DNA from 4 places in the Collimonas sp. NPDC087041 genome. Region 1 is predicted to be linked to each of the others. Evidence: predicted binding sites of a transcription regulator. Region 1 holds the regulator's gene; each other region holds the start of a gene.
The links. Region 1 encodes sigma-54, which starts transcription at its own class of promoters, with help from an activator protein. Its sites were predicted from a motif close to TGGCANGNAANCTGCTTT; they were not measured.

Region 1 (5,957 bases):
TGCCCGAGGCGGAACTGATGGCACGCGCCGCGCGCGTGCGCCTGATGATTTTCGACGTCGACGGCATCCTGACCGACGGCGGCTTGCTGTACGGCGCCGACGGCGAGCAACTGAAGCGTTTCAACGTGCTGGACGGCCACGGCATCAAGCAGTTGCAGCAAAGCGGTGTCGCCACCGCAATCATCAGCGCGCGCAAATCGGCAATCGTCAGCCGCCGCGCTGCCGATCTTGGCATCGCCCATGTCCAGCAAGGCGTGCATGACAAACACTCGGCATTCATCCAATTGCTGACGCAACTGCAGCTCGACGCCGATGCCTGCGGCTTCATCGGCGACGATGTGATCGACCTGCCGATCCTGTCGCAGGTCGGCTTTGCAGTGAGCGTGCCCAACGGCCATCGCGAAGTCAGGGCGCGCGTCCACTACGTCACTCAAACCGCCGGTGGCCAAGGCGCAGCGCGTGAAGTGTGCGATCTCATCATGCAGGCGCAAGACACCTATGAAGCGGCGCTGGCGGCTTATCTGCGCCCCACTCCACAAGGCTCGGCCCCGGCATGAAAAATCTCCGCTCCACTTACCGCTTCCGCTTCATGCTGCTGCTGGTTCTGTTCGTGATACTGGCGCTGGGCAGTTTCTGGCTGGTGCAGGTGATGCACAGGGATACCGATGAACTGCTGCCCAAGCCAACGCGCGTGGAGCCGGATTATTACGTGGAGACGTTCAACTACGTGCAGATGTCTCCCACCGGGCAGCCGCGCTACAACATCTCCGGCGACCTGCTGACGCACAATCCGGTCGACGATTCATTCGACATCCAGAAACCAATCGTGCACAGCCTGGATAAGGAAAAGCCGCCGATGAACCTGCGCGCCGACCGCGGCAAGGTTGAAGACGACAACAGCAAGGTTCACCTGTATGGCGATGTCAACGCCGATCGCCCGAAGACGGCGATGGCCGACAATTTCCACTTGAAATCGGAATACCTGTTGTTGCTGCCGGACGACGATGTCATGCAAACCGATCTGCCGGCAGAAATCACGCTGGGGCAATCGAAACTGAACGGCACCGGCATGTATTTTAATAATTCCACGCGCGTGCTGAAAATGTTCAGCAAGGTGCACGGCGTCTTTCCGCCAAAGCCGCATTAAGCGCAAGCCACACAATTTATGTATGCGGTTCCATCCTTTACCCAGGATTTTTCATGAAACGACTATTTTTGCTTTCTCTGTTGCTGCTTAGCGCCGTGGGCATTGCCCATGCGGAAAAAGCCGACTCCGACAAACCGACGCTGATCGACTCCGACCAGCTCACGTATGACGATGTCAAGCAGGTCAACGTCGCCACCGGCAACGTGGTGCTGACGCGCGGCACGCTGCTGATGAAGGCTGACCGCGTCGTGGTGACCACCGATCCGGCCGGCTACCAGTACGCCGTCTTGTACGCTGATCCAGGCAAGCTCGCCACGTTCAAGCAAAAACGCGACGGTGGCCCGGACCTGTGGATCGACGGCCATGCCGAACGCATCGAATACGATGGCAAGACTGAAGTCACCAAGCTGTTTTCGAAAGCGCAGATGCGCCGCCTGCAGGGCGACAAGCCGACCGATGAAGTCAACGGCGAATTCATCTCCTACGACAGCCGCACCGAATTCTATTCGGTCAACAATACCGTCAATGGCAATAGCCAACCGGGCGCCGGCCGCATCCGCGCGGTGATCCAGCCACGTCCGAAGGTTGCCCAATGAGCGCCACGCCCGGGACACCTGGGACCCCTAGCAACCTGATCGTTAAAGGTCTGCAGAAGAGCTACGGTGCGCGTCAGGTCGTGCATGACGTTTCACTCAACGTCCAGTGCGGCGAAGTGGTCGGTTTGCTGGGGCCGAACGGCGCCGGCAAAACCACGTCGTTCTACATGATCGTCGGCCTGGTGCCATCGGATGGCGGCGAGATCGATCTCGACGGCGTCGACATTTCGCGCCTGCCGATCCATCGCCGCGCCGTGCTTGGTTTGTCCTACCTGCCGCAGGAAGCATCGGTGTTCCGCAAGCTGACGGTGGAAGACAATATCCGCGCTGTGCTGGAGCTGCAGCAGCCTAACGGCAAGCCGCTCACCAAGGCAGAAATCGACGAACAGTTGCAGAAGCTGTTGCATGAATTGCAGATTGAAAAACTGCGCGAGAGCCAGGCGCTATCGCTCTCCGGCGGTGAACGCCGGCGTGTTGAGATCGCCCGGGCGCTGGCGACCAATCCCCGCTTCGTGCTGCTGGATGAACCATTCGCCGGGATCGATCCGATCGCCGTCATCGAAATCCAGCGCATCGTACGCTTCCTGAAAGAGCGCGGCATCGGCGTACTGATCACCGACCACAATGTGCGTGAAACGCTGGGCATTTGCGACCGCGCCTATATCATCAACCAGGGCAGCGTATTGGCCAGCGGCAGTCCGGACGACATCATTGCCGACGAATCGGTACGACGCGTATATCTGGGCGAGCATTTCCGCATGTAGACACGCCGGTTGCAGCGTAATCGTGCCGCGCTAAGGCATAGCTTGAATTCTGCTTGTTATTTTCTGAATAAATTATCCGTTGTCCAATGCGCCGTGGACAGATTGACGTGCTGTGCTGTTGCAGCCGTCAAGTTCAGTCCCGCAGTTAAGAATAGAAGTGAATTGTCCGCACGAGAGCCATGAAACAATCACTCCAGCTACGCACCTCGCAGCATCTTGCGCTGACGCCTCAATTGCAGCAGTCGATCCGGCTATTGCAATTGTCCACGCTCGAACTGCATCAGGAGCTGGAACAAATACTCTCCGACAATCCACTGCTGGAACGGGTCGACGACCCGCTCGACAACTCCGTGCGTCTACTCGCCGACGGCGCCATCAGCGGCTCGACCTCGACCATGGATGCGCCGGTCGGCGACAGTGAAGTGAGCAGCTCACCGACTGAAGTCGAAGCCAGTTTCGATACCCCTGCGGCCAGCGACAACGCGCCCGAAAGCAGCGAGGGCGAATGGAGTTTCGACGATGTCGCCCGTAACGCCAAAACCCCGGACGATGAAGACGCAAGGCCACAGCTAGAAGCGCACGAATCGACTTTGCGCGAGCACCTGCAACAGCAGATGCGTGAAACCGTCCACGATCTGCGCGATCGGGCGCTGGTCGAACTGGTGATCGATGCGCTGGACGACAACGGCTACCTGGAAGAGTCGCTGGAGGAAATCCATGAGCGCCTGCCGGCCGAGCTGGAGATTGACGTCGAGGAACTATCGACGGCGCTGAGCATGGTGCAAAGCTTCGATCCGGCCGGCGTCGGCGCACGCAATGCGTCCGAATGCCTGACCTTGCAAATCAATCGCTTTGTCAAAGTGCCATTTGTCACGCGTCGCCTGGCATTGGCGATTGTGCAAGATCACCTGATGCTTTTTGCGCAACGCGATTTCAATAAGATTAAGAAAGCGCTTGAATGTGATGACGAGGACCTGCGCGAAGCGCAGACCGTCATCAAGCAATGCAATCCTCACCCCGGCGCGCCGTTCGCCGCCAACACCTCCGACTACGTAGTGCCGGACGTCATCGTCAGGCGCTCAAAGCAAGGCTGGCAGGTCATGTTGAACAATGACGTCATGCCTAGACTGCGCGTAAATGCTCTATATGCCAACATTTTGCGGCAAAGCAAAGGGGAAGGCGCACTGACTTCTCAGCTGCAGGAAGCCAAGTGGCTGATCAAGAATATGCGGCAGCGTTTCGACACTATCCTGCGAGTGGCGCAGGCAATTGTCGAGCGCCAGCGGAACTTCTTTTCACACGGCGCGGTCGCAATGAGGCCGCTTGTGTTGCGTGAAATAGCTGATACACTGGGTCTACACGAGAGCACTATTTCTCGTGTAACCACTCAGAAATACATGCTCACTCCCCACGGGATGTTTGAACTGAAGTATTTCTTCGGCAGCCATGTTGCTACTGAGGCAGGTGGAGAGGCTTCCTCAACAGCGATACGGGCACTCATTAAACAACTGATAGGAGCAGAAGATTCAAAAAATCCTTTCTCTGACAGCAAGATTGCCGACATGCTTGCGGAACAAGGTATGGTGGTCGCCCGCCGCACCGTCGCAAAATATCGCGAAGCACTAAAGATTCCGTCTGTTAATTTACGCAAGGCCTTGTAGTTTTTTGTGGTTTGATTGTAGAGCTTACCCTTGCTGTGTTCAGACAAAGCGGGTTTTACCGATTCTTGCCAGAGCAGTCCGCTCTTGATTGCTCGCCTAAAGATTCAACGCAACCTGTTCAGAACCGCCAGCAATATTCTTCATAGGAGCGCTGTATGAACTTCACCATCAGTGGGCATCACCTCGAATTAACCCCTGCCATTCGCGAATACGTACAAAGCAAGCTGGAACGTATCAAACGTCACTTCGACCAGGTCATCGATATCAGCGTGATTCTGACCGTCGACAAAATCACTGAAAAAGAAAAGCGCCAAAAAGCGGAAATCAATCTGCGCGTAAAAGGAAAGGACCTGCATGCTGAAAGCATCGCTCACGACCTGTATGCCGCCATTGATGCACTGATCGACAAGCTCGATCGCCAGGTGATCAAATACAAGGACAAGATGCAGGATCATCAGCATGATTCCATCAAGCATGTCCCGGAAGACCTACCCGCCGCGACCTGAACCGGCCGTCAATCGAACTCCGGCGTACGAGCTCAGTAGCTCGCGCCAATGAATGAACAAGGGCGCAGTCAATGCGCCCTTAGTTATTTTTACGGGCGACACTGCAGCCCGAATTACTTGCCTGCCGATGATCGCGCCGCCGTGCGGCACGGCCCCGCAAAAGCAGCGATTATTTCAACGCACCGAATACCTTGCCGATGATCGCGCTGCCGGCGCCGACCGGATCCTGGCGAATCGCTTTCTCTTCTTCACCGATGATGGTGTACAAGCCATCCAGCGCGCGCTGGGTCACATAACCTTCCACCGTGCTTTGCTGGGCCGGCACCATGCCGGTCTTGCCGACTTGTCCCATGATCGCGTTATATTGCGCCGACAGGCCGTTACGATCGGTCACGCCTTTGACGATAGGCAGGAATTTCTGGCCCAATTCGGCCGAGGTTTTCTGCTTGAAAAAATCGGTCACGGAAGTATCGCCGCCTGTCAGGATGTTTTTTGCATCCGTCACCGACATCGATTTGACCGCATTCATCAACAGCGGCTTGGCCAGCGGCACAGCCGATTCTGCAGCGTGATTCATCGACACCACCAGATCATCCAGCTGCTGGCCCTTGCCAGTCATTTTCAGTATTGGCTGCGCCTTCTCAAGTATACCCGGCAAGCCGATTTTCACTTTGTCGTTATTCAGGAAGCCGTTTGTCACGCCCAGCTTGGAGACGGCAACGTCCGCTCCTTTTTGCAACGCGGCTTTCAGGCCGCTGCTGGCGTCCTGGTTGCTCAGGTCGCTCAACGATAGAGCCAGCGCGGCAGTTGCCGACAAGGCCAGAGTCAATGTCACTGCTGTTTGGTATACGCGACGCATAATTGATCCTTGATAAAGTTAAGTAGATAACAACCAAGTCTAACCCAAGCTGCTGCGATGATGCGTTTGGCTTCAGTGCAACCTTTACAGATGCCCTTCGTCCACCAGAAACAGGCGCCTATGTTCACGTATCGCATAGCGATCGGTCATGCCGGCGATGTAGTCGGCAACCTGGCGCGCCTGTTGCTGCGGACTGTGCTGGCCATCGGCCGGCAATTGATAGTCCGGCGGCAGTAATGCGGGTTCATCGGTAAAACATTCATACAATTCCACCACGATGCGGCGCGCCTTGCTGGTCATCCGATTGACCAGATAGTGCCGATACAGGTTTTCGCGCAAGAAGCGCTTGAGAACGGCAGCCTGCTGCGCCATGCCGTCGGAAAATGCGATCAGCGGCGGCGCATTGCGCACATCGTCCAGCGTC
Region 2 (5,957 bases), on a different contig from region 1:
CCTCTCTCCCCATCTGGTCCATTGCAGCCCCGATTGCCGGTTGGCTGTTTCTTGGCGGCGCCACCTTTAACCTAGGAAGCGCCTACACAATACTTCTGGTTATCGGCCTGCTCGGCAGCGTCCTGGCTGCCGTGTACCATGCCGAAGTGGTAGCCCATCGCGTTGGCGAACCCTACGGCACCCTGGTGCTGGCGCTGGCAGTGACGCTGATCGAAGTGGCGCTGATCGTGTCGCTGATGTTGACCGGCGGTGAAGAAACCACCGGATTGGCGCGCGATACCGTTTTTGCCGCCATCATGATCATCCTCAACGGCATCGTCGGCATCTGCCTGCTGGTTGGCGCCAGCCACCATAAAGAACAAAGCTTCGGCTTGTTGGGGGTCAGCGCCTCCCTCGCCACACTGGCGGCAATTGCGGTACTGACGCTGGTGCTGCCTAACTACACCTCAAGCGCGGTGGGGCCGTTCTACACGCCTAGCCAGCTGGCGTTTATTGCCGTTATTTCCTTGATTCTCTACGGCACCTTCGTGCTGGTGCAGACGGTGCGGCACCGCGATTACTTTCTGCCGGAAGAAGCTGTCAATAATGAAGACGTGCATGCGGCTCCGCCTTCAGGGAAAGTAGCTGCAATCAGCGCTGCCTTGCTGCTGATTTGCCTGGGCGCCGTGGTTCTGCTGGCGAAGTCACTGGCGCCAACGCTGGAAACCGCCGTCGCCAGCGTCGGCGCGCCGAAATCGCTGGTCGGCATCATCATCGCCGCCGTGGTGCTGCTGCCGGAGGGGCTGGCCGCAGTACGGGCGGCACGCGCCAACCGCTTGCAGACCAGCCTCAACCTGGCGCTCGGATCGGCGCTGGCCAGCATCGGCCTGACCATCCCGGCAGTGGCCATCGTCTCGCTCGCCACCGGCTGGACCCTGACTCTCGGCCTGGATATCAAATCCACCGTGCTGCTGCTGTTGTCCTTTATCGTCGCCACCTTCTCGCTCGGCACCGGACGTACCACGGTCATGCAAGGCACAGTGCATTTGGTCATTTTTGCCGTCTATCTGTTTACTACCATCGTCCCTTAAGGGATCGCACCACATTACTGCGGCGGAACTGGTTCAACCACCTGGCCCCGCCGCAGTAACCCGCCTTTCCCATCCAAGCACTCCACTCATGTCCTGAAACAGGTCACGCTTGCCGATCTGCGCGCCAGACACCCAACTTTTTGCACTATTCAGGCTTCCTGACGCCCCAACGGGGTGCCGCGCCGTCTTTCGGCACCACGCCGGTGCGTCAATACATCAGTAACAGGCCATCTCACCAAATATGGGCGCTGACAACCGCCGTTGCGCCAACATTGCCCAAATCTCAAGCTCCAGCACTGAAAACGTGGCGTCGCGCCTTGCCATCTGATTGGCATGCATTCTGCTATAGGAAATAGGTAGTCAACGCATTCCTGTTCTTGCCTGCTGTTGGGCGCGCTGCTTTCTTGGTCCGTTTTTAGTTCTATTTCTAGAGTTCATTTACAGGGAGAGAAAATCATGTCACGTCGCACCGTTTTAAAAGCTACCGCGCTCGGCGCTTTCGCACTTGCCTCGGGTTCCTGGCTGCCCTCCGCATTTGCTGCGGACACCATCAAGGTAGGCGTCCTGCACTCGTTGTCCGGCACCATGGCTATCTCCGAAACCTCGCTCAAGGATGTAGCCTTGATGGCTATCGAGGAAATCAACGCACATGGCGGTGTATTGGGTAAACAACTGGAACCGGTCGTGGTCGACCCAGCTTCCAACTGGCCGCTGTTTGCCGAAAAGGCGCGTCAATTGATCTCGCAGGACAAGGTATCGGTAGTGTTCGGCTGCTGGACCTCGGTATCGCGTAAATCCGTGTTACCAGTGTTCAAGGAACTCAACAGTCTATTGTTCTATCCGGTCCAATACGAAGGCGAAGAACTCGAGAAAAACGTGTTCTACACCGGCGCGGCGCCAAACCAGCAGGCGATCCCGGCCACTGAATACCTGATGTCGAAGGAAGGCGGCGGCGCCAAGCGTTTCGTACTGCTCGGCACCGACTACGTCTACCCACGTACCACCAATAAGATCCTGCGCGCCTTCCTGCATAGCAAGGGCGTCAAGGACAGCGACATCGATGAAGTCTACACACCGTTCGGCCATTCCGATTACCAGACCATCGTTGCCAACATCAAGAAATTCTCCGCCGGCGGCAAGACCGCTGTGATCTCCACCATCAACGGCGATTCCAACGTGCCGTTCTACAAAGAACTCGGCAATGCCGGCCTGAAAGCGACCGACGTTCCAGTCGTCGCATTTTCGGTAGGTGAAGAAGAACTGCGCGGCGTCGACACCAAGCCTTTGGTTGGCCACCTGGCAGCGTGGAATTACTTCGAATCGGTGAAGAACCCGGTCAACGCCGCCTTCATCAAGAAATGGAAAGCCTACGCGCTTGCCAAGAACCTGCCGAACGCCAGCACGGTAGTCACCAACGATCCAATGGAAGCGACCTACGTCGGCATCTACATGTGGAAACAGGCAGTAGAAAAAGCCAAGTCCACCGACACCGACAAAGTCATCGCCGCCATGGCCGGCCAGAAATTCAACGCCCCATCCGGCTATGTACTGGAAATGGACGCCACCAACCATCACCTGCACAAACCAGTGATGATCGGCGAAATCAAAGCCGACGGCCAATTCAACGTAGTCAGCAAAACCAAAACCACAATCCGCGCCCAACCTTGGAGCCCTTACATTCCGGGGAATGAAGGCAAGCAAAAACTCTAATAGAGGCCCCCAGCGGGGTTTGTTTTTGACGTTGTAGTTGCGGTTGCAGTTGCAGTTGCAGTTGCAGTTGCAGTTGCAGTTGCAGTTGCAGTTGCAGTTGCAGTTGCAGTTGCAGTTGCTTTTGACGTTGCAGTTGCAGTTGCAGTTGCAGTTGCTTTTGACGTTGCAGTTGCAGTTGCAGTTGCCTTTGACTTTTCGCATGCTGACGTTGCCTTCCCTATGGTCCCCGCCGTGCGACAGTCGGGAATTATGGGACACATGTTTGAGCGAAGCGAGTTTGTGTCCCATCCGACTGGCGCGCGGCTCATTTGGGAACCCGCCAACGGCGGGCAACGGCTGTGCGATCGCCTTTCTTTGCTTACTTTCTTTGGCGAAGCAAAGAAAGTGAGCGGCTGCCGGGCCGCCCCCGGCAAGCACCCACGGAGTAGTGACAGTATTAAGTAACGATGAGCGCCAGTTGTAGATGCACCACCGCACTCACTCCGTGGCCCGTTAAAAGGGGTCAGAGTAATTTTCGGCAAGACCCCGCCGAAAAAAAACTCCGACCCCATTTAACTACGTGCAATTAATTTGACTCTGACCCCATTTAATTCTAGCCCCCGTTTAATTGCTTTTGAGTGTGATTCCGAGACAGTAAAAAAGCACAACCCGCTGGCAAAAACAAACTAATGAAAACCCTAAGAAAAATCATTCTTATCGCAAGTTTGTGCCTGCAACCCCTGCTGGCACAAGCCGCCATCGACCCCGCCCTGCTTAAGCCGCTGGCCGGCGACGACCCCGACGCCCGCATCGCCGCCGTCAACCAGATCGCCGCCCTCGCCAACGACGACGCCCTCAAGATACTCAACGCCCTCAACACCGACGCCCTCTACGCCCGGCCCGACGGCACGGTACTGATCGTCGACGATACCCAAGCCTTCAATCCCGCCACCGACCAAACCCTGCCGACGCCAGAAGACGCCGAAGGCATCAGCGTCAACAACCGCCTGCGCGGCGTAGTCGAAGGTGCCCTCTCCGGCCTCAAGCTATTCTCAAGCAATCGCAAACTGCGCATGGCCGCAGCCACCGACTTGATGAAAAATGCCGACCCAGCCCAGATCCCGCTGATCAGCAAAGCACTCCACAAGGAAAGCGATCCCGATATCCAAGCCATGCTGCAGCAAGTGATCGCCACCGCCAACCTGCACGCCAGCGATGCCGCCACGCGCAAGGCCGCGGTGCAAACCCTGGCCACCAGCACCAACGCCAATATCCGCCCTGCCCTGGAAAACCTGCTCAGCAAAAATCCCGACGGCAGCTACGCCGAACCCGACGAAGCCGTGCGCATTGAAGCGGTGCGTACGCTCGGTGTGCTGGACCGCCACCTGGCCACCGTCGATTTCATCGGCAAGGTGTTCTATGGCATTTCGCTCGGCAGCGTGCTGCTGCTAGCCGCACTCGGGTTGGCGATCACCTTCGGCTTGATGGGCATCATCAACATGGCGCACGGCGAACTGCTGATGATCGGCGCCTACACCACCTACGTCTGCCAGTCGGTGTTCCGCCAGTATTTTCCCGGCGCGCTGGACGGTTACCTGCTGGTGGCCTTACCCGCTGCCTTCATCGTCACCGCCGCGGTCGGCGTCGTGCTGGAACGCCTGGTGCTGCGCTGGTTGTATGGCAGGCCGCTGGAAACCCTGCTCTGCACCTGGGGCATCAGCCTGATGCTGATGCAGATGGTGCGATCGATATTCGGCGCGCAAAACGTTGAAGTCGCCAATCCCAGCTGGATGTCGGGCGGCGTCACCGTACTCGGCTCGCTGGTGCTGTCGTATAACCGCATTGTCATCATCTTCTTCGCGCTGTTCGTGGTGCTGGCGGTATGGCTGATCCTGAATAAGACGCGGCTCGGGCTTTTCGTGCGCGCCGTCATGCAGAACCGCCGCATGGCGTCATGTGTCGGCGTCTCCACCGGCAAGATCGACATGATGACTTTCGGTCTCGGTTGCGGCATCGCCGGCCTCGGCGGCGTGGCGCTGTCGCAACTCGGCAATGTCGGGCCGGATCTCGGCCAGGGCTACATCGTCGATTCGTTCATGGTGGTGGTACTGGGCGGCGTCGGCCAACTGGCCGGCACCGTGATTGCCGCCTTCGGCCTGGGCGAGGTCAACAAATTCCTGGAACCGGTGGCCGGTGCGGTACTGGCCAAGATTGCGATCCTGGTGTTCATCATCATCTTCATTCAAAAGCGTCCGCAAGGCCTGTTCGCGCTGAAAGGCAGGAGCGTCGAATGAACACCGCATCCGCACAAATCTCTGCCATGAAAACACCGCTGTTCTCGCGCCAGGCATGGACAGGCATCCTGATCGGCAGCATGATCCTGGCGCTGCTGCCGCTACTGAATTTATGGTTCCCGGCCGGCCATGTATTGCACATCTCCAGCTACACCGTAGCGCTGATCGGCAAGTTCATGTGCTACGCGATGGCTGCATTGGCGCTCGACCTGGTGTGGGGTTATACCGGCATTCTGTCGCTCGGCCATGGCGTGTTCTTCGCGTTGGGCGGCTACGCCCATGGCATGTACCTGATGCGCGCCATCGGCCGCGACGGCGTGTACCAGAGCAACCTGCCGGACTTCATGGTTTTCCTCGACTGGAAAACCTATCCCTGGTTCTGGTCGATGACCGACAACTTCTGGTATTGCATGGCGCTGGTGGTGTTGGTGCCGGGCGTATTGGCCTTCGTGTTCGGTTACTTCGCGTTCCGCTCGCGCATCAAGGGCGTGTACTTTTCCATCATCACACAAGCGATGACCTTCGCCTTCATGCTGCTGTTCTTCCGCAACAATACCGGTTTCGGCGGCAACAACGGCTTCACTGATTTCAAACGCATCCTCGGTTATTCGATCACCGCGCCGTCGACCAAGGCCGTGCTCTATCTGATCACGCTGGCGTTCCTGCTAGGCGCCCTGCTGCTGTGCCGCTGGATTGTCACTTCCAAGCTGGGCCGGGTGCTGCAGGCAGTGCGTGATTCCGAATCACGGCTGATGTTCATCGGCTACAACCCGCTCTGGTTCAAGCTGTTTGTCTGGACCTTGTCGGCAGTGTTGTGCGGCATCGCCGGCGCCTTGTATGTGCCGCAGGTAGGCATCATCAATCCCTCCGAAATGTCGCCGGCGAATTCGATCGAGATGGTGAT
Region 3 (5,957 bases), on a different contig from region 1:
GCGCCAGCCTTTCCATCAGGTTGCGCACCTCACGCGCATTGCCAGGCCACGCATACGCGCCGAGCAAGGGTGCGCAGGCGACGAGTTCGGCGTGCAGGTTTGGATGTGGCCTAGCGCCTAGCGCGGCCAGCGCTTTTTTCAAACACCATTCGGCCAGAACGATCAGATCTTCGGGACGTTCGCGCAGCGGCGCCAGCGTCAGGCGCAATACGGCGAGGCGGTAGAACAGGTCTGCGCGGAAGCGGCCTTCGCGTACGCGCTGTTCGAGATCGCAATGGGTGGCGCTGATGATGCGGACATCGACCGGGATCGGCCGGGTGCCGCCTACCCTTACCACTTCGCGCTCTTCCAGCACCCGTAGCAAACGGGTTTGCAACGGCAGCGGCATTTCGCCGATTTCATCCAGGAACAATGTGCCGCGATGGGCGGCTTCGAACAGGCCGGCATGGCCGCCGCGACGTGAGCCGGTGAATGCCCCCTCTTCGTAACCGAACAGTTCCGATTCCAATAACGACTCCGCAATTGCGCCGCAGTTGACGGCGACAAACGGCTTGTTGCCGGCTAGTGCGCGCGGGTTTTCGCGGTGGATGGCCTGGGCGACCAGTTCCTTGCCTGTGCCGGTTTCGCCTTGAATCAATACCGTGGCTTGCGATTTCGCATATAGCACGATCGACTGGCGCAGGGTTTCCATCATCGGCGAATCGCCGCGCAGGTCGTTGAGGCCGTGCTTGGCGCGCAGCGTGTCGGCCACCGGCGCATTGCGACCATGGCCTTGGCTGCGATTCGATTCCAGTTGCGTCAGCAGCGCAATTTCCAGCGCGTCGTCGAAGGCCTGGCGGATCGATGTCGCGGAATAGACGAAGACCGCAGCCAGGCCGGCTTCTTCGGCCAGATCGGTGATCAGGCCGGCGCCGACAATCGCCTTGACGCCACTGGCCTTGAGTTCATTTATCTGCGCCCGTGCGTCTTCTTCTGTCGCATAGTCGCGTTGCTGGATGTTGAAACCGAAGGCGTTCTGGAATTCCTTGAGCACCGGCATCGTCGACTGGTAAGTGATGATGCCGATGTCGGGCGTGATCTGGCGCGCGCGCGCCAATGCCTGCAGCACGTCGAAGCCGCTGGCCTTGGCGATCACGACCGGCACCGAGAGCCGGCTTTTCAGGTAGGCGCCGTTGGAGCCGGCGGCAATCACGGCGTCGCAGCGCTCGGTTTCCATCCGCTCGCGAATGTAGCGCGCGGCGTCGTCGAAACCGAGATAGATGGGTTCGATGGTCGCGCGATCGTCGTATTCCAGCGTAATGTCGCGGAACAGGTCTGACAGGCGCGAAACCGAAACGGTCCAGATCACCGGCTTTTGGCTGGCGCTAGCAGGATCATTGGCATCGCCGAGCTTACGGCGGGGAGGAAGTGGATGTTGCATGTTTCAAATATGTGGAACATCAATGTTTCAATACACGTAAATGTAACATCGAATGAAACAAATCAATTGCTCAATTTGGCATCAGATGGATTTTATCCTCAACAAAAAATCATCATAAGCCATTGATTTAATGAAACTATTCAAATCCCTGGCACGTTCCCCCGGGAGTCGTTACTTGCGTGGCATGGCGATTGCTCTATAGCAGGAAGATCCATCGTGCAGACATCTGCATGAAACAACCAGCCATTCATCAGGAGAACACATGAGTCAGCATTCCGCAGGCGCCGCCTTCCGCAAGGCGGTACAGGAAGAATCCCCGTTGCAGGTGATCGGCGCGATCAATGCCAATCACGCCTTGCTGGCCAAGCGTGCTGGTTACAAAGCCATTTACCTGTCCGGCGGCGGCGTCGCGGCCGGTTCGCTGGGCTTGCCTGACCTTGGAATTTCCAATCTGGACGACGTGCTGACCGACGTGCGCCGTATCACCGATGTTTGCGATCTGCCTTTGCTGGTCGATGTCGATACCGGTTTCGGCGCCAGCGCCTTCAATGTAGCGCGCACCGTCAAATCGATGATCAAGTTCGGCGCGGCGGCGATCCACATCGAAGACCAGGTCGGCGCCAAGCGCTGCGGCCATCGTCCGAACAAGGAAATCGTCAGCAAGCAGGAAATGGTTGACCGCATCAAGGCCGCCGTCGATGCCCGCACCGACGACAACTTCGTCATCATGGCGCGTACCGATGCGCTGGCAGTGGAAGGATTGGAATCCGCGCTGGATCGCGCGATTGCCTGCGTTGAAGCCGGCGCCGACATGATTTTTCCGGAAGCGATAACCGAGCTGGCGATGTACAAGCAATTTGCCGCCGCGGCCAAGGTGCCTGTGCTGGCCAACATCACTGAATTCGGCTCGACGCCATTGTTTACTGTGGATGAACTGAAATCGGCCGATGTCGGCCTGGTGCTGTATCCGCTGTCAGCGTTCCGCGCGATGAACAAGGCGGCAGAAAACGTCTACGCCGCGATCCGCCGCGACGGCACGCAAAAGAATGTGATCGACACCATGCAGACCCGCATGGAATTGTATGAGCGGATCAACTATCACGATTTCGAGCGGCATCTGGATGCCCTGTTTGCCGCACAAAAGAAATAACGCCCCGATTTCAAGACACCCCGATTCCCTTCCGTCAGGAGACTAAAAAATGAGTGAAGCACAAGCAACTGCGCAGTCGACCCCCTTTAAGCCAAAAAAATCCGTCGCGCTGTCTGGCGTCACCGCCGGCAATACTGCGCTGTGTTCGGTCGGTAAAACCGGCAACGACCTGCACTACCGTGGTTATGACATCCTGGATATCGCCGACACCTGCGAGTTCGAAGAAATTGCCTATCTGCTGGTGCATGGCAAGTTGCCGACTGCCGCTGAACTCAAGGGCTACAAGACCAAACTGAAATCCTTGCGCGGCCTGCCGGCCAGCGTCAAGGCGGCGCTCGAAGCGTTGCCTGCCGCCTCGCATCCGATGGATGTGATGCGCACTGGTGTTTCGGTGCTGGGCTGCACGCTGCCAGAAAAAGATGACCACAATGCACCAGGCGCACGCGACATCGCCGACCGCCTGATGGCATCATTCGGCTCGATGCTGCTGTACTGGTACCACTTCAGCCACAACGGCAAGCGCATCGAAGTCGAAACCGACGACGAATCCATCGGCGGCCATTTCCTGCACCTGCTGCACGGCGAGAAGCCATCGGCCACATGGGAAAAGGCAATGCACGTGTCGCTGATCCTGTACGCGGAACACGAGTTCAATGCCTCCACCTTCACCAGCCGTGTGATCGCCGGCACAGGTTCCGATTTTTACTCGGCCATCACCGGCGCCATCGGCGCCCTGCGCGGTCCGAAGCACGGCGGTGCGAATGAAGTGGCATTGGAAATCCAGAAGCGTTACGACAATCCAGACGAAGCGGAAGCCGATATCCGCAGCCGCGTAGAGAACAAGGAAGTGGTGATTGGTTTCGGCCATCCGGTCTACACCGTCTCCGATCCGCGCAACAAGGTTATCAAGGAAGTGGCGCGCAAGCTATCGGTGCAAGCCGGATCGACTGCGATGTTCGACATCGCCGAGCGCCTGGAAAGCGTGATGTGGGAAGTCAAGAAAATGTTCCCGAACCTGGATTGGTTCTCGGCCGTTTCGTATCACGTGATGGGCGTACCGACCGCGATGTTTACACCGCTGTTCGTGATTTCCCGCACATCCGGCTGGGCCGCGCACATAATCGAACAGCGCATTGACAACAAGATCATCCGTCCATCGGCCAACTATGTCGGCCCGGACAATCTGGAGTTTGTGCCGATCGCCAAACGCTAACGTTAAAATCTCCGTCATTCCCGCGAACGCGGGAATCCATTTTCCCTTCCATCGTCAGCAATGTGGATTCCCGCGTTCGCGGGAATGACGAAGCAAGGTGATATTTTCCTTTCCCGACTGAGCCATGAACACAGCAAACCGCAAACCCCTGCCCGGCACCAAGCTGGATTTCTTCGACACGCGGGCAGCTGTCGATGCGATCCAGCCTGGCGCCTACGATAAACTGCCGTACACCTCGCGTGTGCTGGCCGAGAACCTGGTGCGCCGTTGCGACCCGGCGACACTGACCGACTCCCTGAAACAGTTCATCGAACGCAAACGCGACCTCGACTTCCCGTGGTTCCCGGCGCGCGTGGTGTGCCACGACATCCTGGGCCAGACTGCACTGGTCGACCTCGCCGGCCTGCGCGATGCGATTGCCTTGCAAGGCGGCGATCCGGCGCTGGTCAACCCGGTGGTGCCGACGCAACTGGTAGTGGACCACTCGCTGGCCGTTGAATGCGGCGGTTTCGATGCCGACGCCTTCGACAAGAACCGCGTCATCGAAGACCGTCGCAACGAAGACCGCTTCGACTTCATCAACTGGACCAAGAAGGCGTTCAAGAACGTCGACGTCATCCCGCCAGGCAACGGCATCCTGCACCAGATCAACCTTGAGCGCATGTCGCCGGTGATCCAGGTGAAAGACGGCGTCGCCTTCCCGGACACGCTGGTCGGCACCGACAGCCACACGCCGATGGTGGATGCGCTGGGCGTGATCGCCATCGGCGTCGGCGGCCTGGAAGCGGAAAGCGTGATGCTGGGCCGCGCCTCGTGGATGCGCCTGCCGGATATCATCGGCGTTGAATTGACGGGCAAGCCACAGCCGGGCATCACCGCGACCGACATCGTGCTGGCGCTGACCGAGTTCCTGCGTGCGCAGAAAGTTGTGTCGTCTTACCTGGAATTCTATGGCGAAGGTGCCTCCCACCTGACGCTGGGCGACCGCGCCACCATTTCCAACATGGCGCCGGAGTTCGGCTCCACTGCCGCGATGTTTTACATCGACGAGCAAACCATCAAATACCTGAAGCTCACCGGTCGCGACGATGCGCTGGTCAAGCTGGTGGAACTGTACGCCAAGGAAACTGGTCTGTGGGCCGACAGCCTGAAGAATGCCGAGTACGAACGTGTGATTCGCTTCGACCTGTCTTCCGTGGTGCGCAATATCGCCGGTCCATCCAATCCGCACAATCGCGTGCCGACTTCGGAACTGGCAGCACGCGGCATCAGCGGCACAGTAGAAAACGAACCCGGCTTGATGCCTGACGGCGCCGTGATCATCGCTGCCATCACCAGCTGCACCAACACCAACAACCCGCGCAACATGATTGCCGCCGGCCTGCTGGCGCGCAATGCGAATGCGCGCGGCCTGCTGCGCAAGCCTTGGGTAAAAAGCTCGCTCGCTCCCGGCTCCAAGACAGTCGCGCTGTATCTGGAAGCAGCAGGATTGCTGCCGGAACTGGAAAAACTGGGCTTCGGCGTCGTGGCATTTGCCTGCACCACCTGCAACGGCATGAGCGGCGCCCTCGATCCGGTGATCCAGAAAGAAGTCGTCGAGCGCGACCTGTACGCCACCGCCGTCCTCTCGGGTAATCGCAACTTCGACGGCCGTATCCATCCTTACGCCAAACAGGCTTTCCTGGCCTCGCCGCCGCTGGTAGTGGCCTATGCGATTGCCGGCACCATCCGTTTCGACATCGAAAAGGATATCCTCGGCATCGACGCCGCCGGTCATCCAGTGACCCTGAAAGACATCTGGCCATCCGATGAAGAAATCGACGCCATTGTCGCTGCCAGCGTCAAGCCTGAGCTGTTCCGCAAGGTCTACGAACCGATGTTTGCCGTGGTCGCCGATAACGGCGAGAAAGTCAGCCCTCTGTACGACTGGCGTCCGCAGACCACCTACATCCGCCGTCCGCCGTACTGGGAAGGCGCACTGGCCGGCGCGCGCACGATGAAGGGCATGCGGCCGCTGGCGGTATTGGGCGACAACATCACCACCGATCACCTGTCGCCATCGAACGCCATCATGCTCGATAGCGCCGCCGGCGAATACCTGGCCAAGATGGGCTTGCCGGAAGAGGATTTCAACTCCTACGCCACGCATCGCGGCGATCACCTCACCGCACAGC
Region 4 (5,957 bases), on a different contig from region 1:
ACAACTCGGGCGTGACTATCCCTGCATCGCGCGTCTACAACGACGCTGGCATCGTAATGGGCACCGTTGCTTCCAATCCGAAGGTGACTTTGCAAGGCTTCAAATCGGTGTTCCGCGTAGCGGCCAGCGATAGCCAACTGGGCGGCAAGATGGCCTTGTACGCAGCCAAGGAACTGAAGATCAAGAAAGTCTCGATCATCGATGACCGTACAGCCTACGGCCAAGGTCTGGCGGAAGAGTTTGCGAAAGTCGCCAAGGCTAACGGCATCCAGGTCGTCAGCAACGATTTCACCAACGACAAGGCAACCGATTTCACCGCTATCCTGACCTCCATCAAGTCGAAGAAACCGGACGCGATTTTCTACGGCGGCTACTCGCCACAAGGTGGCCCGATGACGCGTCAGATGAAGCAACTGGGCGTCAATACTCTGCTGCTGGGCGGCGACGGTATCTGCGCACCTGAAATGGGCCGTCTGGGCGGCGACGCAATTACCGACCAGGTGTATTGCACCCAGGGCGGCGCGTTGCTGGACAAGCTGGCTTCCGGCAAAACCTTCGCGACTGACTACCAGAAGCGTTACAACCGTCCTGCAGAAACTTATGCCGCATCGTTCTACGACGGCATGATGCTGATTGCGCAGGCGATGAAGGAAGCCAATTCGGTAGAGCCGAAGCAATATCTGCCTGCAATGGAAAAGATCCACTACAAGGGCGTGGCCGGTGTTTATGAATTCGACGCCAACCACGATTTGAAGCAATCGCCAGTCACGGTGTATCGCTTCAAGGACGGCGCGCCACAAGCGCTGACCAGCTACTAAGCATTACCTGGGCCGGTTGCGTCAGCGTAGCCGGCCTTTTTCTGTGGCCGGTCCGGGCTCCTTCATGGAGTCAGTAGGGTGGGCAAGTTCTTTTGCCCATGCCTATCCTTACCGTGATAGCCGGAGCCAGTGCGACTCACGCTCCTCGCGGGCAGCAGTGCCCAGCCTATGCATTTCAAAACGCAGGTCGATAATTTACCTCGTTACTTTTCACAAAAAAATCCCATGCTAAGTTACACACGCACAATCCATACGGTCGATGCACACACCGGCGGCGAACCGCTGCGCATCGTGATTTCCGGTTTGCCGCCAGTTCCCGGCAAGACGATCCTGGAACGCCGCAGCTGGCTCAAGGAGCAGCGCGACGACTTGCGCCAGTTCCTGATGAACGAGCCGCGCGGTCATGCCGACATGTACGGCGCGTATTTGCTGCCGCCAACTACTGCGGCGGCCGATTTTGGCGTGATCTTCATCCACAACGAAGGCTACAGCGACATGTGCGGCCACGGCATCATCGCGCTGGGCAAAGTGCTGGTGGAGTTGAATCACGTTGAGCGCACCGTACCGCTGACGCGCATCGGCTTCGATACGCCGGCCGGTTTCATTGAAGCCCAGGTCGAGTGGGATGGCCAGCGTGCCGGCGATGTCACCTTCCGCAACGTACCGGCATTCATCTACCAACGCGATGTTGAAGTCGAGACCGCAAGTTTTGGCAAGGTAACCGGCGATATCGTTTTCGGTGGCGCCTTCTACTACTACATGAACGCCGACCAGGCCAATGTCCAGATCAAGCCGGAGCAAGTGCGCAGCCTGATCCAGCTGGGCGCGGAAACCAAGCAGGCGGTCAAGGCCAAGGTGAAGATCCAGCATCCGCTGGAACCCGGGCTGGACAGCCTGTACGGCACCATTGTCGACGGCGCGCCGAACGATCCGGCGGCGGACCAGGCCAATGTCTGCATCTTTGCCGATCGCGAAGTGGACCGCTCGCCAACCGGCACCGGCACCTCGGGCCGTGCTGCGCAATTGTTCCTGCGCGGGAAACTGGCCCTGAACCAGACGCTGGTGAACGAGAGCATCGTCGGCAGCTGTTTCCGGGTAAAGGTCATCGAGACCGCGAAGGTCGGCGAGTTCGACGCTGCGATTACCGAAGTCACCGGCAATGCGCATATCATGGGCTTCAATCAGTGGGTGCTGGAAGACAGCGATCCCTTCCCGCAAGGTTTCTTCTTGCGTTGAGCAGTTACCCGATTGAGCGTAATGTCGAACGGAGATAGGACGTCGCCACGCTGCGGTGGCGCCTCAATCCGGTTCGGCACATAGAGGAAAAGCATGAAAATTTTTGACGCCGCAAGTACCGCCGCCGCTTTGCCTTATTCCGAGCTGGTGCCAGCGCTGGTCAAGGTCGCGCAGCAACTGCGGGAAGGCGAGATCAATGCCCCCGAGCGGATGGTGGTGGAAATCGATCCGGCCAGCGTGCTGCTGTGCATGCCGGCTGTCGCCGCCGATATCGGCATGACCAAGCTGATTACCGTGCACGCCAATAATGCGCAATATCAGCTGCCGGCAATTCAGGGTGAAGTGGTGGTGTTCGATGCCGCCAGCGGCCGCCGACTGGCGTTGCTGCATGGTCCAACTGTCACCGCGCGGCGCACCGCTGCGGTAAGCCTGCTTGGCATCGAGGCGTTGTTGCCGGTCAAGCCGAAATCGGCATTGTTGATCGGCACCGGCGTGCAGGCGATCGCCCATGCTGATGGCTTGATCGATTATTTCGGTGTCCATGAGTTCTGGGTATCTGCGCGCGATTTGCAGAAGACCCAGGCATTTTGCGATGCACTGCAGCTGCGCCATCCACAGATTACGGTCAAGCCGCTGGCTGCTGCTGCACTGGCCTCGGATGTACCCCCTGTCGATGTCATGATAGCGCTAACCACGTCACGCAGCGCGGTGATCCCAGTGAATATCGCAGCGAACACATTGGCGATCGGCGTCGGCGCGTTCAAGCCCGACATGGTGGAGTTTCCAGCCGAACTTTTGCATAGCCGCACGGTGGTGGTGGATTGCCTGGCCAGCGCCAAACATGAGGCTGGCGATCTGCTGCAGGCAAAGATCGATTGGGATAAAGTGCGCGAGTTGCCGGATGTGCTGGCGCACGGGTTTGTGCAGCAACCGTTGTTGCCGGTGTATAAAACCGTTGGACAGGCGGCCTGGGATCTGGCCGCTGCGCGGGTGGCGATTGCATCGTTTGCAGATTGACGCCGCGCTTAGATAAACGAGGAGAGCATTTGATTCGGGACGCGTTAAAAACTGATTGCATGAGCCTGACCGCGTTGTCGATACAGGTCTGGCTGCACACCTACGCGACCGAAGGCGTCAGCGACGATCTTGCGCGGGAAGTATTGTTGACGTTTACGCCGGCGTATTTCCAGGACCTGATCGATGATCCCGATTACCGTCTGTTCGTCGACGTCAGCGACGAGAATCTGCTGGGTTATATCCTGCTCGACCTCGATTCGCCATGCGCCACGAACAATTATGGCGGCGTCGAGGTCGATACGCTTTATGTGCAGGAGCACTTCCATGGCCGCGGCATAGGCCGCGCGCTGCTGGACCACGCCATCCGGAATGCCGGCGAGCGGCTGTGGCTGACGGCCTGGGCCGGCAATACGCAGGCCCTGGGTTTTTACAAGGCCTATGGCTTCGCCGATATCGGCATGACTTGGCACGAGTTCGAAGAGCAGAAATACGAGAACCGTATCCTGGCCCTGCAAAAAACTTAAGCCCTTAAGCGCCTAACCAAGGCAAGCCTGCCTTGCACCAGCCGTTGACGTTCTTGCGATGGCCGTTGTTATCCTTGTCGCCTTCGAAGCCTTCCAGGATATTGAAACAGTTGGTATAGCCATGCTCGGTCGCCAGTTTGGCGGCATGTTGCGAGCGCACGCCGGAACGACAGAGAAACAGCAACGGTGTGCCTTTTTCCGCGACCTGCGCCAGTTGCGCCAGGAAATCCGCATTCTGGACACCGCCCGGATATTGCGACCACTGCACCGCTGCATGCTGCACTTCACTAATCACCACCCGGCCGACCCAGTCGCGTTCGGCATTGGTGCGGACATCCACCAATATCGTCGCGGGATCATCCTGCAACAAGGCAAAGGCTTCGTTCGGCGTGACGGCGCCGGCGTAGGGCAGACGGCCTTCCTGGCCGCGTTGCCTGGCTGTGGTGAGAAGTTCGTCGCGGGTTGTCATGGTATCGCTCCAGAAATTTGTTGTATTAGTAAATTAATATGTCGCCGGATTTGAGTGCACCAATTATGTGCGTAACTTAATTCAAATTCAGTAAACGCACGAAAATAGTGCTTCCGTTATTAAGTGCACCAATGTGGTAAGTCGAAATTGATGCAGTCATCATGCCAGATGCAGGAAAAACGCCATATTAAGCCTTTCAAGCAAGCATATTACTAGGCCGAATAAGCCTCGCGCTTAAAACGGATGGTGGCATGGATTCTGCTATCATCCTGCACTGAGTTCTGGTCGTACTGAATTGCTGTCCGGTCATAGTTTGCTCACTGCCTGACCATGATGTTACTGCGACGCTGCAAGCCGCGCGCAACAGATCTTGAGCATGGCGAACAATTTAAAAACTGCAGTACTTTTATGCAAGTACTTTCATCTTTAGGAGATTCACATGGCAATGACGGCCGCAGAAGTCTTGAAAATGGCAAAAGACAACGAAGTCAAATTCGTTGATTTTCGCTTCGCTGACACCAAGGGCAAAGAGCAGCACGTAACTGTTCCAGTCTCCCATTTCGATATCGACAAGTTCGAATCGGGTCATGCATTCGACGGTTCTTCTATTGCTGGCTGGAAGGGTATTGAAGCTTCCGACATGTTGCTGATGCCAGATCCAAATACCGCGAACATCGATCCGTTCATGGAAGAAACCACATTGTTCATGCAATGTGACGTCATCGAACCATCCGACGGCAAGGGCTACGACCGTGACCCACGCTCCATCGCCAAGCGCGCTGAAGCCTACCTGAAATCGTCCGGCCTGGGCGACACAGCCTATTTCGGTCCAGAACCAGAATTCTTCATTTTCGACGACGTCCGTTGGGGCGCCGACATGTCGGGCTGCTTCGTCAAGATCGGTTCCGAAGAAGCATCGTGGAGCACCGGCGCCAAGCTCGAAGGCGGCAACACCGGCCATCGTCCAACCGTCAAGGGCGGCTACTTCCCAGTGCCACCAGTCGACAGCTTCCAGGACATGCGTTCGGAAATGTGCCTGATCCTCGAATCGCTGGGCATTCCGGTTGAAGTGCATCACCACGAAGTGGCTGGCGCCGGTCAAAACGAAATCGGCACCAAGTTCTCGACCCTGGTTGAGCGAGCCGACTGGACCCAGAACCTGAAGTACGTGGTCTGGAACGTGGCTCACACCTACGGCAAGACTGCCACTTTCATGCCTAAGCCTATCGTTGGCGACAACGGTTCCGGCATGCACGTGCACCAATCGGTATGGAAAGACGGCAAGAACCTGTTCGCTGGCGACGGCTATGCCGGTCTGTCGGAATTCGCACTGTTCTACATCGGCGGCATCATCAAGCACGCCAAGGCACTGAACGCGATCACCAACCCAGGCACCAACTCGTACAAGCGTCTGGTTCCAGGTTTCGAAGCACCGGTCAAACTGGCTTACTCGGCACGTAACCGTTCGGCTTCGATCCGTATTCCACACGTGGCCAATCCAAAGGGCCGTCGTATCGAAACCCGTTTCCCTGATCCACTGGCTAACCCATACCTGTGCTTCGCGGCATTGCTGATGGCAGGTCTGGACGGCGTGCAGAACAAGATCCATCCAGGCGAGGCAGCTTCGAAGGATCTGTACCATCTGCCACCAGAAGAAGACAAGCTGATCCCAACCGTTTGCTCTTCGCTGGACGAAGCACTGGAAGCCTTGGACAAGGATCGCGAGTTCCTGACCCGTGGCGGCGTATTCAGCGACAGCATGATCGATGCTTACCTGGATCTGAAGATGCAGGAAGTTCAACGCTTCCGCATGACAACCCACCCGATCGAATTCGACATGTACTACTCGGTATAAGTCGTTTCGCAAGTTTGAACCGCCGCTCTTGCATCATG

Region 2: the regulator sigma-54 is predicted to act here: its motif matches at 1,400-1,417, upstream of urtA (urea ABC transporter substrate-binding protein).
Region 3: the regulator sigma-54 is predicted to act here: its motif matches at 1,601-1,618, upstream of prpB (methylisocitrate lyase).
Region 4: the regulator sigma-54 is predicted to act here: its motif matches at 4,312-4,329, upstream of glnA (type I glutamate--ammonia ligase).

Annotation. Positions count from the first base shown of each region.
Region 1 is NZ_JBIUZX010000002.1:240,824-246,780, forward strand. Features, by position in the region: gene ACIPF8_RS04185 (KdsC family phosphatase) at 1-557, shown strand, start outside; gene lptC (LPS export ABC transporter periplasmic protein LptC) at 554-1,147, shown strand; gene lptA (lipopolysaccharide transport periplasmic protein LptA) at 1,201-1,743, shown strand; gene lptB (LPS export ABC transporter ATP-binding protein) at 1,740-2,507, shown strand; gene ACIPF8_RS04205 (RNA polymerase factor sigma-54) at 2,687-4,168, shown strand; gene hpf (ribosome hibernation-promoting factor, HPF/YfiA family) at 4,324-4,674, shown strand; gene ACIPF8_RS04215 (DUF4197 domain-containing protein) at 4,844-5,533, opposite strand; gene ACIPF8_RS04220 (deoxyguanosinetriphosphate triphosphohydrolase) at 5,618-5,957, opposite strand, start outside.
Region 2 is NZ_JBIUZX010000013.1:75,968-81,924, reverse strand. Features, by position in the region: gene ACIPF8_RS20765 (calcium:proton antiporter) at 1-1,070, shown strand, start outside; gene urtA (urea ABC transporter substrate-binding protein) at 1,527-2,780, shown strand; gene ACIPF8_RS20755 (hypothetical protein) at 2,836-3,168, shown strand; gene urtB (urea ABC transporter permease subunit UrtB) at 3,449-5,053, shown strand; gene urtC (urea ABC transporter permease subunit UrtC) at 5,050-5,957, shown strand, end outside.
Region 3 is NZ_JBIUZX010000004.1:103,851-109,807, forward strand. Features, by position in the region: gene prpR (propionate catabolism operon regulatory protein PrpR) at 1-1,420, opposite strand, end outside; gene prpB (methylisocitrate lyase) at 1,683-2,570, shown strand; gene prpC (2-methylcitrate synthase) at 2,620-3,783, shown strand; gene acnD (Fe/S-dependent 2-methylisocitrate dehydratase AcnD) at 3,908-5,957, shown strand, end outside.
Region 4 is NZ_JBIUZX010000004.1:65,466-71,422, reverse strand. Features, by position in the region: gene ACIPF8_RS08650 (branched-chain amino acid ABC transporter substrate-binding protein) at 1-818, shown strand, start outside; gene lhpH (trans-3-hydroxy-L-proline dehydratase) at 1,044-2,054, shown strand; gene ACIPF8_RS08640 (delta(1)-pyrroline-2-carboxylate reductase family protein) at 2,148-3,071, shown strand; gene ACIPF8_RS08635 (GNAT family N-acetyltransferase) at 3,131-3,595, shown strand; gene ACIPF8_RS08630 (rhodanese-like domain-containing protein) at 3,600-4,064, opposite strand; gene glnA (type I glutamate--ammonia ligase) at 4,504-5,919, shown strand.